DNA from 3 places in the Paenisporosarcina sp. P5_A11 genome. Region 1 is predicted to be linked to each of the others. Evidence: riboswitches for the same ligand, from Rfam matches in the RefSeq annotation. Region 1 holds a riboswitch; each other region holds the start of a gene.

What was found. Region 1 has a riboswitch for cobalamin ahead of AC1DOS_RS01545 (ribonucleoside-diphosphate reductase subunit alpha). Riboswitches for the same ligand answer to the same signal wherever they lie in the genome.
Region 2: it holds a riboswitch for cobalamin, as region 1 does, so the genes downstream of both, AC1DOS_RS15090 (S-layer homology domain-containing protein) here and AC1DOS_RS01545 (ribonucleoside-diphosphate reductase subunit alpha) in region 1, are expected to answer to the same signal.
Region 3: it holds a riboswitch for cobalamin, as region 1 does, so the genes downstream of both, AC1DOS_RS04095 (ABC transporter substrate-binding protein) here and AC1DOS_RS01545 (ribonucleoside-diphosphate reductase subunit alpha) in region 1, are expected to answer to the same signal.

What each region holds. Positions count from the first base shown of each region.
Region 1 covers NZ_JBFUKT010000002.1:119,226-123,940, reverse strand. Annotated here, with positions in the region: gene AC1DOS_RS01545 (ribonucleoside-diphosphate reductase subunit alpha) at 1-1,130, opposite strand, end outside; cobalamin riboswitch at 1,312-1,490, opposite strand; gene AC1DOS_RS01540 (hypothetical protein) at 1,601-2,053, opposite strand; gene AC1DOS_RS01535 (aminoglycoside adenylyltransferase domain-containing protein) at 2,037-2,816, opposite strand; gene AC1DOS_RS01530 (undecaprenyl-diphosphate phosphatase) at 3,338-4,165, opposite strand; gene AC1DOS_RS01525 (DedA family protein) at 4,175-4,715, opposite strand, start outside.
Region 2 covers NZ_JBFUKT010000136.1:292-5,006, forward strand. Annotated here, with positions in the region: gene AC1DOS_RS15075 (hypothetical protein) at 1-141, shown strand, start outside; gene AC1DOS_RS15080 (cysteine-rich CWC family protein) at 397-609, shown strand; gene AC1DOS_RS15085 (spore germination protein) at 622-933, shown strand; cobalamin riboswitch at 1,062-1,251, shown strand; gene AC1DOS_RS15090 (S-layer homology domain-containing protein) at 1,438-4,715, shown strand, end outside.
Region 3 covers NZ_JBFUKT010000011.1:11,734-16,448, forward strand. Annotated here, with positions in the region: gene AC1DOS_RS04085 (YwiB family protein) at 1-423, shown strand; gene argS (arginine--tRNA ligase) at 420-2,087, shown strand; cobalamin riboswitch at 2,657-2,849, shown strand; gene AC1DOS_RS04095 (ABC transporter substrate-binding protein) at 3,002-3,970, shown strand; gene AC1DOS_RS04100 (FecCD family ABC transporter permease) at 3,963-4,715, shown strand, end outside.

The DNA.
Region 1 (4,715 bases):
TTATCACGGAACGATCCCTTCCCCCGCTTTTCATCGTAGGAATCTTCGAGAGAATAACCCATCACGGTGCGGACTTCATGTGGATCAAATAGGGTCCATTCCTCTCGAGCTTGTACTTTCTCCATAAAAATATCTGGCAAGCTTACACCTGTAAAAATATCATGAGCACGCATTCTCTCATCCCCGTTATTTAATTTCAAATCCAAGAACGGTAAAATATCCTTGTGCCAAACATCTAAATAAACGGCAATCGCTCCTTGTCTCTGACCGAGTTGATCCACGCTAACAGCTGTATTGTTCAATTGTTTAATCCAAGGCATGACACCACTTGAAGCACCTTTAAATCCACGAATTGAGGAACCACGACTACGCACTTTCCCCATGTAAATACCAATACCACCGCCATATTTTGATAATGTCGCAACATCCGTGTTGGAGTCATAAATTCCTTGCAAACTATCATCTACCGTATCAATAAAACAGCTTGATAACTGACCATGCGGCTTGCCTGCATTAGAAAGTGTTGGTGTTGCCACCGTCATATATAAATGACTCATCGCCCAATATGCTTCTTTCACTTTTTCTAAGCGATTCATTGATTCATTTTGCATTAATGTCATGGCGATGATGAGCCAGCGTTCTTGAGGAAGCTCAGCTGACATTTTATCAAAATCTCTTGCCACGTAGCGGTCCATTAACGTTTTTAAGCCGATATATGTAAAAAGCGAGTCACGCTCTGGTTCAAGTATTTCACCTAATGTTGTGATTTCTTCTTTTGTATAAGCTTGAAGAAGTCGAGCATCATATAGCCCTTTGTCTGTTAAACGAGTGAGATGTTTATAGAAATCTGCATAAACTTCATCAACTGAACAGCTTCGTAAAATGGCCATTTCGCTGTAAACTTGTACTAAATAAATACGTGCTGCTACGAATGTCCAAAATGGCTCCTCCTCGTCCAAATGGCTGAGAGATTCTAACACCATTGCTTGTGACCACTGCGCACCCGTGGCATCAGGATTTTTCTTCATCCACTTGTCCTGTGCACGCAATAATGGTGCTAACTGCTCTCTTGTAAACAATGTATATAACTGATCAATGTTATTTTCTTTTTTTGATAATACCTTTTGCATATGGTATTTTCCCCTTCCTAAAGCCCAATTTTATAAACACAAAAAAACGATGAATCAGCCTTTTCGGCTGAGCCATCGCTCATGATATTAGAATGGAAAGGAGTTAAAGTGGTTAGCGAGAAAAATGAAATACCGCCCGCTACTGATAGCTCGCTTCCACTCCTCAACCCCCGAAGAAAGTGATGCTTAAGAAAAAATGGCAGGTCTCCTGGCTCGTGCATCAGCCTTCCATACGCCTTCCCGTGTCGTTACACAGTGGACTTTGTACAGTCGTTCGCACTTACAGTTGCGGGGACAGCTTCGGTATTTCACCGAATTCCCTATTAAACCATTGCTGGTACCATTTTCTCGTTTACATACTATATATTGTGTTTTATTCAAATATAAATCTAATATATTGTGTTTTATTCAAATATAAATCTAACATATTGTGTTTTCTCATTCAATAGACGAATAGCCTTTGAATTCCCTTAACCCTTATCAACACTCACTAATTCACTTGAAAAATATTTTTTGTCTTGTTCTTTTGAGATCTTTTCCGCTGCTGTTTGTCCTCGTTCGATCCAAGTGTCCATAGACTCCGTGTTTCCTCGGCATTTTTCTGCACGAGCCACTAATTCATAAGCGAAAACTAAATCAAAATCTCCAAATCCTTCAGCTTCACATAGTTCAACGCCTGTAATGCCGTAAAAGTAAGCTGCATCCCCTTGACCGAGAATGGCATGCACACGAGAGACTTGCCAATATCCTCTAGCTAAATTGAGTCTTGTACCAACTTGGCGCCAATGATAAAGTGACGCGTATGCCTTCTCAAGCATTTGTGAAACTTCATCTCCGGTACGATCTTTTTTCTCGATTAAATCCCATGTTTCATTAAACAACTGCATGGCTATAGAGTGAGTAATACTAATTGTCTCTTGCATTTTTTACTTCTTCTTTTCTCAATTGTTTGCATTCGCTCAACATCCACGTGGCATAGTGGACGATTTCATTACTACCTATGTAAATATCTTTCGCTGAACCGTTATATACAGCCAAACACTGTTCCACGATTGTTTTAAAATCCTCAGGTAGATTTCTTATTCCCCATTCTCCACCTTCTTTTTTCGATGCAACCTTTCCTTCTTTAAGGAAATACAAAACTCTACAAAGGTTAAGCGTAAAATAGACAGGGGTTTTAATTATGAGTTTTGGGGCGTCCTCAATATCATTAAAAATCGATTCAATATAATACCGCCGAGCTATCGGGGTAAAAACATTTTTTATCTCTCCACCACTTAAAGTCACACCTCGATGATACGTTACAACCATATGTCCAGCTAAATCCGGGTCATAAAATCCTTCACCACCGCAAACATAATTTTCATCTATTAAATAGTTAGGATGAAAATAATGCAGCTCAAAGGGTGTAGGATAAACAAAATCTTTTACATTCCTCTCTAACACGATACTCATTTCCAATTGATTCCGATTTCCTTGTGTTAAACTCAACAACCTTTTAATGATGATTTTTTTCGTATCGTTAGTCATTTCTGTTGAACAAATAACCAACATATCAACATCACTTGTCACTGGATTAAAACACCCCATTGCTAAGGAACCATGTAAATAAACACCAACCAAATCATCATGTAATTCATCCACAAAGACCGTCGTAATATCATTCACATATGATTGTATATCCACTTACTCACCTTCTTTATCATCCTATTCGACAGTGAAAAGCTACCTTCCTGCTACCACATTTACTTCTATGAGCGGTTTTGTGTCGACTATGAGCGGTTCTTTGTCGTCTATCCGCGGTTTCTTTGATTTGCCTTTTCTATGACCGTTTTTGTGTCAACTACGCGAGGATTCTTGTCGTCTATGATCGCTTTCGTGTCGACTATGAGCGGTTCTTTGTCGTCTGTGAGCGTTTTCTTTGATTTGCCACTTCTATGAGTGGTTTTGTGTCGACTACGCGCGGATTCTTGTCGACTATGAGCGGTTCTTTGTCGTCTATGAGCGTTTTCTTTGATTTGCCATTTCTATGAGCGGTTTTGTGTCGACTACACGCGGATTTTTGTCGTCTATGATCGCTTTCTTGTCGACTATGAGCGGTTCTTTGTCGACTATCCGCGATTTGCCCTATTCTATTCGCGAAACATAGAAAACTACATTTTTCCCACACAAAAAGCGGCCTCAATTTGAGACCGCCTTCGAATCACTTAGAAATAAATTATAACCGCTAGCACAGCAGCTAATACCAAACGATAAATCGCAAATGGCGTTAACTTCAAATGTTCAACTAACTTCAAGAAGAACTTAATAGAAATGAGTGCGAAAACAAAAGCACTTATGAAACCAACTACATAAAACGATAGATCATCAGGCCTAATGTCTCCCCAGTTCTTTAATAATGACAAGAAACTAGCTCCGAACATAATTGGCACGGCCATAATAAACGTAAAATCTGCAGCCGTACGATGACTCATGCCGAACAATACACCACCCGAAATGGTCGCCCCTGAACGAGAAAAACCTGGCCATAACGAGAAACATTGTACAAGCCCTACAGTGAAAGCTTGCTTATATGTAATTTGATCCAACGTTTGCGTTTTCGGTACTTTCGGTCCAAATTTATCGGCTGCAAGCATTAAGAAGGCTCCGATAACTAAGCCAATTAATACCGTTTTAACAGAGAATAAATTCTCATCGATAAAATCTTCAAACAATAAACCTAGCACACCCGCTGGAATTAAACCCACGATAACATGTGATAGTTTCAACTGGGATCCTGGCGTTACGTCTTTAATTTTATAAAGTCCAACAAGACTAAATAATCGCTTCCAAAAAACCACGATAACTGCAAGAATCGATCCAAGCTGAATAAAAATTTTAAACGAGTTGGCTGAAGATTTCCCAAGAAACTCAGAAGTTTTTAACCACATATCATCAACAATAATTAAATGCCCAGTAGAAGAAACAGGAGCGAACTCCGTCATCCCTTCCACAAACCCTAGTATTAACGCTTTCAGTAAATCAAATAGTTCCATAATATCTCCTTATGCTCTTTTTTTTCGGAATTGTAAATACCACCAAATCACGGCAAGTCCAGCAATGACAATCAATAAGTACACAATATTAGAATACACGTCCATAACGCCTACGATTGATTCCCAGTTATCGCCTACAGCCGCTCCAACTGTTACTAAAATCGTATTCCAAATAAGTGTTCCTAATGTTGTAAATAACAAAAATAATCCAAACTTCATATTCGCCATTCCGGCAGGAATCGAAATTAAGCTACGAATCAATGGAATCAAGCGGCAAAATAATACCGTCCAAATGCCATATTTATCAAACCAGCTATCTGCTTTGTAAATGTCTTTTCTCGTTAAACGTAAAACACGTCCATAACGATCCACGATTTTCTCCAAGCGTTTTACATCCAACATTCGACCGATTCCATAAAGAATCACAGCCCCTGCGACAGAACCTGCAGTCGAAATCAAAATAACACCCATTACGGTCATATCTGTTTTTGCCGTCATAGCTCCACCAAACGTCAAAATCACTTCTGACGGAATAGGTGGGAAAATATTT
Region 2 (4,715 bases), on a different contig from region 1:
CTATTTATTTTGCTTGGAGCTTTTTTATTTTCATTAACCATTGATGATATGGGAAATGTAGGTCTAATAATTAAAATAGTTATAGGAATTGGCTGTTTTTTTATTGCTGGTTTTATTGTCAGAGGCAAGAAAGAAAATTAATAAGAGCCTTGCTGCGTAAGCCACAGAATATGCTCTTCTATAAATAATAATTTCTTCTTCAACTAACAGGGCAGTTTAGTTCAATAAAATATTTCAAAACATCCTTTACCCTGTACTATGGTACAGGGTTTATCACAAAGTAGTGCAAACCGTTGATACATCAGTGTTTAGGTTAGTTGAACAAAAAGGTGAGGATTCATCTCTCTTTTATGTCGAATTTGATTCATATTGTGAAAGATTAAGGAGGGGTAATAATTGGCTAATAAATATTGTCCTATATGTGGAGAGGAAAACAAATGTATGACAGGAAGAGTAGAACATGGTAACTGCTGGTGTGATACAGAAGGCGTTTTTCCTAATGGAATCTTTGAGTTAGTTCCTACAGAGAGTATAAGGAAGAATTGTATATGTAAAAAATGTGTAAATAAATATAGAGACGAATTGAAAATAAAGAAAAATATGTTGTGAACAATACGAAGAATTGAGAAATTGGATGTTAAATATATTTTGAAAGCAAGAATTGTTGAAGAAATCGTGGAAGGTAAGCCGAAGTCGATTTTCCCCTTAACATTATCTTCGGAACGTCCTGATACAGCAGCCTCAGCCCTTTTTGAAGGTCGTGTAATTGTAATGGTAGACGGGACTCCACAAGCAATTATTTCCGCAACTCTATTCGCTGAATTATTTCAAGCACCGGATGATTATTATGTTAGTTTTGGACGGTTTCCAGGTCTTTTTATCGAAAAGTTATATATTGGAATCATTCCCAGACACTTCAGAAGACGATGGTGAGTTCTGGAGACTTTTTAATCATAGGGACGATAGCCCCCACTAATCACCCATTTTTTGTAGGCAAACTTTACCAATTCTATTATTGCAATTCTATTTCCATTAAACTATAATGAAAGCGATTTAATAATTGAATAGTTATATATTTAGGTTCTTTGCTTGCGTGTAAAGATTAAAAAGGAACCAGGTTAAAATCCTGGACGGTCCGGCCACTGTAATTGAGGGAGTGACTTCCATGAGCCACTAGTTGAAAAACTGGGAAGGCGGAAGAAACGTTCCAACCTCATAAGTCAGGAGACTTGCCTAAATATAGATGTAGAATACCTTCCGGGAAAAGGTTGCATTGTGGATCATTGAATTTCTTTTTGAATTTGTGAGAATACAAAGGCTCTTACCTGTCTTCCCGGGGGTAAGCGCTTTTTTTGTTTGATTTCGAAAAGGGGAGGATTTCACGGAACCGCAACAACACGTTAATCAAAAATTCTATGAGAAATGGAGAATCATCACTTGACTAACTACACACAGAAATTGCGACGCCTTCTTCCTGCATTATTGGCATTGCTCATGCTCGGGTCCTTGATTTCACCGATCCAGGCAGGAGCCATATGGGAAGGCGGAAATGCTTCGCTACCTCAGGAGACGAGCGGCCAGCTTGCCGAAGGGCAAATTAATGCACAAGCGCAGTCGGCACAAACCGACCGAAGTGACGAGATAAGATCAAAAGTGGAACAAGCAATCGAGAGAACGAAAAACTACTACATACAAAACCCTCCGGACTATTCCAAAGGGACTTCACACAGCAATTATTGGCTGATGTCCGCTTTATGGGGCGCAGGGACGGACTTGGAAAACGATGTTCCATGGAAAGAAAATGCTTCCCCATGGAATCCAGCGTCCTATTGGACCGTCGGCAAGGAAAAGGTGACTGCTACCTCGAACGAAGATGCAGGAATTGTTATCGGTTCCATCGTTTTGGGCAAAAACCCATATAAATTCGGGACGCGAGACATTGTGCATGATTTAGTTGCGAAGCAGAAAGAAAACGGATCTTTCTTTACCATTTGGGGAGAGCCTTGGGCAATGGTCGCGCTTGATCTGATGGAAGCGGAGTATGACCAGGATAAACATATCCAATATATATTGAGTAAGCAAAATCCCACGACAGGATACTTTGGCGATTCCGATGTGACAGGGTGGATACTGATCGCCCTAGCCCCACATTTGGACCGGTCGGATGTAAAGGCGGCGGTGGATAAAGCCGTCCAAGGGATACTTGACAACCGGAACAAAGACACGGGCGAAGTCATGGGGCAGATGTTCGGGGAAAACTCAAATAGCGTCGCACCTATCATCAATGGCTTGGCCGCGGTAGGCGAGGACCTCTTCTCGGAAAAATGGACCATGGAAACGACACAACTTGGATCGGTCAACCTGATAGAACGATTTGTGGACCGCTATCAAATGGCTGATGGGAGATTTAAATGGCAGGAGAACACTTTGGGCTCCTGGCAAATGGCAACGGAGCAAGGATTGCTTGCCATCTCTGATGCCGTTGCAGGAAAGTCGACTTTCGTGCGGCTGAAAGACTACAAGGAGCAAGAACTGGACAAGCAAACGAATGTCTCGGTAAGAGTGGAAGGAATCAACGATACGCTACTCATGAATGAAGATGTCCAAGTGGAGACATTCATGGAAGCCGCCAATGCTTTCGATGCGACGGAGCAGGCGCTTGCCGAAGCAAGCATCCCGTTTGAAGGATCGAGTTCCTATATTGCCAAAATAGGGCCAGAGGAACAAGCGACGTTCGGGGCCTGGGATGGCTGGCAGTATATAGTGAATGATGACTATCCGGGTGTGTCTGTCGGAGAGTACCCGATTGAAGATGGAGATGAAATCGTCTGGTTTTACGGCAACGTCGGGGACATTTACCAAGATATCGATATAGCCGATGAAGTGGAGGAATTAACCCTCCGCCCAACCATTTCAATCGCGCCAAAATTACTTGAAGGCGATGAAATTGAAGTGACGGTTACGGCAGAATACAATGTGTACAACAGTTCCTGGGAACTGGAAAAAGAGAACGAAGTAGCGAAGATCAATGACGCGGCCATCCACTTCGATGGGAAGACATACAGAACGGATGGCAACGGAGTCGCCCGCATTCCTGGTGAAAAAGCAAGGGTCGGGACGTATGAGCTGAAGGTCACGAAAGACATTGACGGCAGTTATCCAAGGCTCCTGCGCCAAGCAAAAAAGATCATCATTGAGGAAGACCCCGACAGCGGTGCCATCCCATCGGACAAAACGGTCACACTGTCCGTCGAGAAGCGTACGATCGGTCTCGGAGATATCATTGTGCCTATGGAAGTGGTGCTGCAAAATGGTGATACTGCGTTCACATTATTGAAAAGAGTGGCCGATCAAAAAGGGGTCTCCATTGATTATATTGGATCCGGGGCCGGGCTTTACGTTCAGGCGATAGAAAATCTTGGGGAGTTTGACCATGGTTCGCAAAGTGGGTGGATGTATTCGGTCAACGGAACCTTCCCGGAATACAGTGCAGGGAACTATGTGTTGAAAGACGGAGATGTTCTCCGGTGGCAATATACGAAGGATCTTGGGCATGATCTAGGACAAGGAGATATCCCGGATAACGGAGGGGGCAGCAGTCCCGGAAACGGCAATGGAAACAACCAGATCGAGATACAAAAATCAATTGCCGATGCAGCAAAATGGATTGAAAAAACCCGTGATTTCACTAATTATGATCATTTCATCGATTGGGATGTAATTGGTTTGGCGAGGGCTGCTCAAAAAATTCCAGCTTCTTACTACGCTGCGTTCGAGAGCTATGTAAAGGCGAAAAAAGGAGATTTCAGGAAAGTCACCGACTATGAGCGGATGGCGTTGGCCATTACCTCGATCGGGAAAAATCCGAGAAATATCGCGGGATATGACTTCATTGAAAAAATCTACAACAATGAACGCATGACGATGCAAGGGACAAACGGTGTCATTTTCGCATTGCTTGCCTTGGACTCAAAAAATTACGAAGTTCCTGCGAATGCGGTATGGACGAAAGCAAAGCTGGTGGACTGGCTGCTTGCGGAACAGAACGGCGATGGTGGCTTCCCGCTGGCGGATGGAGCTGCAAGTGATATCGACATGACTGCCATGGCGCTGCAGGCTCTAGCGAAATACCAGCAAACGAAAGAAGCGAAGAATGCAACGAATAAAGGATTGGATTGGCTGTCCAAGCAACAACTGGCTGAAGGTGGATTCCAGTCGGCAGGATCAGTCAACAGCGAAAGCGTTTCGCAAGTAATCATTGCGCTGTCAAGTCTTGGGATTGACTTGGAAGACAATCGCTTCAAGAAAGAGAAAGGCGATTTGCTTTCAGCACTTCAAACCTTTGTCAATACGGATGGGGGAATTTCCCATACGAAGGGCGCGGAAAGCAACTACATGGCCACCCAGCAAGGGATGATGGCTTTGGTTGCCTATGACCGTCTCAAAACCGGCAAAACTGGCCTGTATGATATGGGAGACGTAAAGGCCTCGGACCCGTATCCTTCATTCCCAGATGTCAAGAAAGGATCTTTTGGTGAAAAAGAAATTCAGGAGCTTGCTGAAAAAGGTGTCATATCTGGCTTCTTGGATGGGACGTTCAAGCCAAACCTAGAATTGAACAGAGGGGAAGCGGCGATTTTATTTGCCAGAGCACTGGATTTGAAAGCTCCGGAGTCGCCGGCAGGATTCAAGGATGTAGCCAAATCCAGCGTATT
Region 3 (4,715 bases), on a different contig from region 1:
TTGAACACACAAGTAAAAGTAAAGTTAAAAACGACCATTCGGCAACCTAACGAAGAACCGGAAATTTATGAATTATGGGCATCTGGCACTATTATTGAAAAAAGAGGAAATTCTTATTTAAAATATGAAGAAATGCAAGACGATAATAAAATTAACACCACCGTCAAAATGGGCGAAACAGAAGCACTCGTTTTGCGAAGTGGCGGAGTAAATATGCGACTTCCGTTCTTGGAGAATTCACAACAGACAGGCAGTTATGAAAGCGAATATGGCGTATTAATGGTTTCGACCATGACGCGAAAAATAGCGTTTGAAAAAAATAAAAACGATGGAAATTTTGTCGTTCAATATGATTTAACCGTGAGCGGACAACCCGTTGGCGAATACACACTCGAATTTCATTACACGGAGGGATCTCAATGAACGCAGTAGAACAAGTTCAACAATCCATAAAAGAAGCGTTACAACAAGCTATTTTAAAAGCACAATTAACAGACACAGAAGGCCTTCCAGCCATTCATTTAGAAGCCCCTCGCGACAAAGCGAACGGTGATTACGCAACCAATATTGCCATGCAGCTAACGAAACTTGCTAAAAAACCACCTCGTGCGATAGCAGAAGCGATTCTAGAAAATCTTGAAACATCAGGTACAGTTATCGAGAAAATCGAGATAGCTGGTCCTGGATTTATGAATATTTCGATTCGTAAGGATTACTTAGCTGATGTAGTAAAAGCAGTGCTTGCACAAGGTGCTGATTATGGTCGTTCAAATGCGGGTGGGAATCAAAAGATTCAAGTAGAGTTTGTATCAGCTAATCCAACAGGCGACTTGCATTTAGGTCATGCTCGTGGTGCATCTGTCGGTGATTCTTTATGTAATGTCCTGGATTATGCAGGCTATAACGTTTCACGCGAATACTATATTAACGATGCAGGGAACCAAATAAACAACCTAGCGTACTCATTAGAAGCTCGCTATAAGCAAGCTCTAGGTCAAGACGCAGAAATGCCGGAAGATGGCTATCATGGCAAAGACATTATTGAAATTGCCCAAGCTATGGCAAATGAGCATGGTGAAGCGTTACTTGAGAAATCTGCCGAAGAGCGTTTTGCATTCTTCCGCTCACATGGTCTAAAAGTAGAACTTGCTAAATTACAACAAGATTTAGCGGATTTTCGTGTTAATTTTGACGAATGGTACTCAGAAACTTCTTTATATGAAAACGGCAAGATAGAAGTGGCTCTAGATAAATTACGTGCAAATGGTCACGTCTTTGAAGAAGAAGGCGCGACTTGGTTCCGTTCAACAACATTTGGTGACGACAAAGACCGTGTACTCATTAAAAATGACGGTTCATTTACTTATTTAACACCTGATATTGCGTATCATGAAGATAAAATTGCGCGTGGTTTTGAAAAGTTAATCAACATTTGGGGCGCTGATCACCACGGTTACATTCCGCGTATGAAAGCCGCAATTCAAGCACTTGGAAATGGTAACGATACACTTGAAGTCAGCATTATACAAATGGTGCAATTGTACAAAGACGGCGAAAAAATGAAAATGAGCAAACGTACAGGTAAAGCTGTTACCATGCGTGAACTTGTAGAAGAGGTTGGCTTAGACGCTGTTCGTTACTTCTTCGCCATGCGTTCTGGTGATTCACATATGGACTTCGATTTAGATTTGGCAGTTTCACAATCGAACGAAAACCCTGTGTTCTACGCACAATATGCACATGCACGTATTAGCTCAATTTTGCGCTCTGCAGCAGAACAAGGATTCAGTGCTTCAGAGGATCAACTAAACTTGCTGCAAGCTGAAAAAGAAATCGATGTCTTAAAGAAAGTGGGCGACTTCCCACAAGTCGTGGCAGATGCAGCGAAAATTCGCTCTCCACACCGCCTGGCAACATACATTCAAGAACTAGCAGCAACTTTCCATAGCTTCTACAATGCTGAAAAAGTATTAGATGATTCGAACGAAGATATGACCCGTGCAAGACTTGCTCTCATCACTGCAGTCCGCACAACCATAGCAAATGCACTTCGTCTAATCGGCGTAAGCGCTCCAGAAAAAATGTAGAAAATTAACAACAGCCATTTCACAAGTTAGATGTGAAATGGCTGTTTTTGTTTGCCGAATAATGATAAGAATGCAAAAGCAATTGAACTTTATCACTCAGGTTTCCGGGGAGCTTTGGAAAGCCAACGTGCTACACCCTCCTAATGAATAAGGAAGAGAGGCGGAAGCACCCAGGAAGTGCCTACACGTATGGCTACGTAGCCTTCATCTTTATTCACATGGAAAGGGTTTTTTGTGTGGCTTATCATGACACAGTAAACTGAATCCGAAAAACAGTAAATAATAAGTGATCTATTATTCCTCATTCAAGGTGCGTTTCCATAATAAATGGAGACGCACTTTTTTGTGCGATTTCTTGAACTCGTTTTAACCAAGTGCCGCCAGTTAAAGTACGTAATAATAGACCAAGTGTTACAAATATAAAATAAACGTAGTAGTATCCGCTATATCAAGTTACAACAGGAAAGACAAAAACATATCACACATAGTCATGCTACAAAGTGTTCCGCTAGAGTTTACTAAAAACCTTCTCGACACTTAAAGGAATTCATGTATAATGAAAATGAATTACATAGCCCCAACACGAAGGTGCTCTGCTTCAATCGCAGAGTTAAAAGGGAAGTCGGTTCAACTCCGACGCGGTCCCGCCACTGTATGTGAGAGGAAAGCGCATCAAGTCACTGAAGCACACACATTGCTTTGGGAAGACGCACTAATCCACTAATCACAAGCCAGGAGACCTGCCTACGTGCGAACACTCAGCAACCCTACGAGGATAGGAATGGTGTGAATCAGCTCGTGCTCATTTTAGCAAAAGCAAATATTCAACCAACCATCTTCCGACGACTCGCGGAGGATTTTTTTGTGTCTTAAGACACATCAATGAACACAACATATCGAGGAGGAATACAAAGATGAAGAAGATTTGGCAATTATGGCTCGCAACTGCGCTTGCAGCGATCTTATTAACAGCATGTGGGCAAGAAAAAGCGGAAACTGTAGACAGCAAAACAACTGAAACAGAAGTTGGACAAGAGGCTTCACAATTTCCTCTAACAATTAAGGATGTCACTGATAATGAAATCACATTAGAAGAAGCACCAAAAGCAATCGTTTCAATGATTCCAAGCAATACAGAAATTTTGTATGCTCTTGGCTTAGAAGAAAAAATAGTGGGAGTTTCAGATTACGATAACTACCCAGAAGAAGTTGCTTCTAAAGAAAAAATTGGTGGACAAGAATTTAATGTAGAAAAAATTATTTCTTTAAATCCAGATTTAGTACTTGCACATGAATCAGGTCTTGGAGTAGGTGACGCTGGAATTAAACAAATGCGTGATGCAGGGTTAAACGTGTATGTTGTGAAATCTGCAGTTAGCTTTGATGAAGTGTATGACACGATGGCGACTATTGGACAAGCGACAGATATGAATAAAGAAGCGGAAGAAATGGTACAAACAATGAAGGATGAAGTAGCAACAATTCAAGAAAAGGCTTCAACCATTAAAGAGAAGAAAAAAGTATTTACGGAAGTATCTCCAGCTCCAGAAATTTATACAGCAGGTAATAACACGTTTATGAATGAAATGATCGAGATTTTGAATGCGGAAAATATAGCATCAGATCAAGAAGGTTGGATTATGATGGACCCTGAAGAAATTGTTAAACGTAATCCGGATGTAATATTAACAACTTACGGTAATTATGTACCAAATGCAGCGGAGCAAGTTTTAACTCGTGAAGGATTTGGCACAGTTACAGCTGTTAAAAACAAAGCAGTAATAGATGTGGATGCTGATACGACAAGCCGTCAAGGTCCTCGTTTAACTGAAGGTTTATTAGAATTGGCAAAAGCAATTCATCCTGAGGTCTTCAGTGAGTAAAACCTGGTTTGCATATGTAGCTTCTTTCTTCGTACTGATTGCTGCAGTGTTGGTTGGGGTAACGGTTGGATCAGTATCGATTCCGGTGCAAGTGTTATGGAATCCGGACTTGGATGAAGCTGCGTCAAACATCCTTTGGAATATTCGCATGCCTCGTGTTGTGCTAGCTGGTTTAGTTGGCGCTTCACTTGCTATAGCGGGAGCGGCTTTCCAAGGATTGTTGAAAAATCCATTAGCTGATCCATATACGTTAGGAGTGTCGTCCGGTGCCTCAGTTGGTGCCGTGGTGACACTCTTTTTCGGAATTTCTGTACCCTTTCTAGGCTTGTTCACATTGCCAGTCTTCAGTATGCTCGGCGCTTTTTTAACCATGGTTACTGTTATGAGTTTTGCCAAGCTCATAGACCGCGCGATGAAGATGGAAACGATCATTCTCACAGGAATAATATTTAGTTCATTTTTGGGATCTGTCATCTCTCTTATGATTTCACTTTCAGGTGAAGAGCTCCGTCAAATTATTGGCTGGTTGCTTGGTAGTGTGTCAATGCGAGGTTGGCCCTATGTCACAATGGCATTACCGTTTATGACGATCGGTTTTTTACTATTATGGCTAAATCGACGCGAGCTAAATGCATTAGTTTTTGGCGAGGAACGTGCCATGCATTTAGGTGTAAATGTGAAACGACGTAAAATGATGATTTTAACAGGAGGTTCGATTTTAACTGGTGCTGCGGTATCGGTTTCT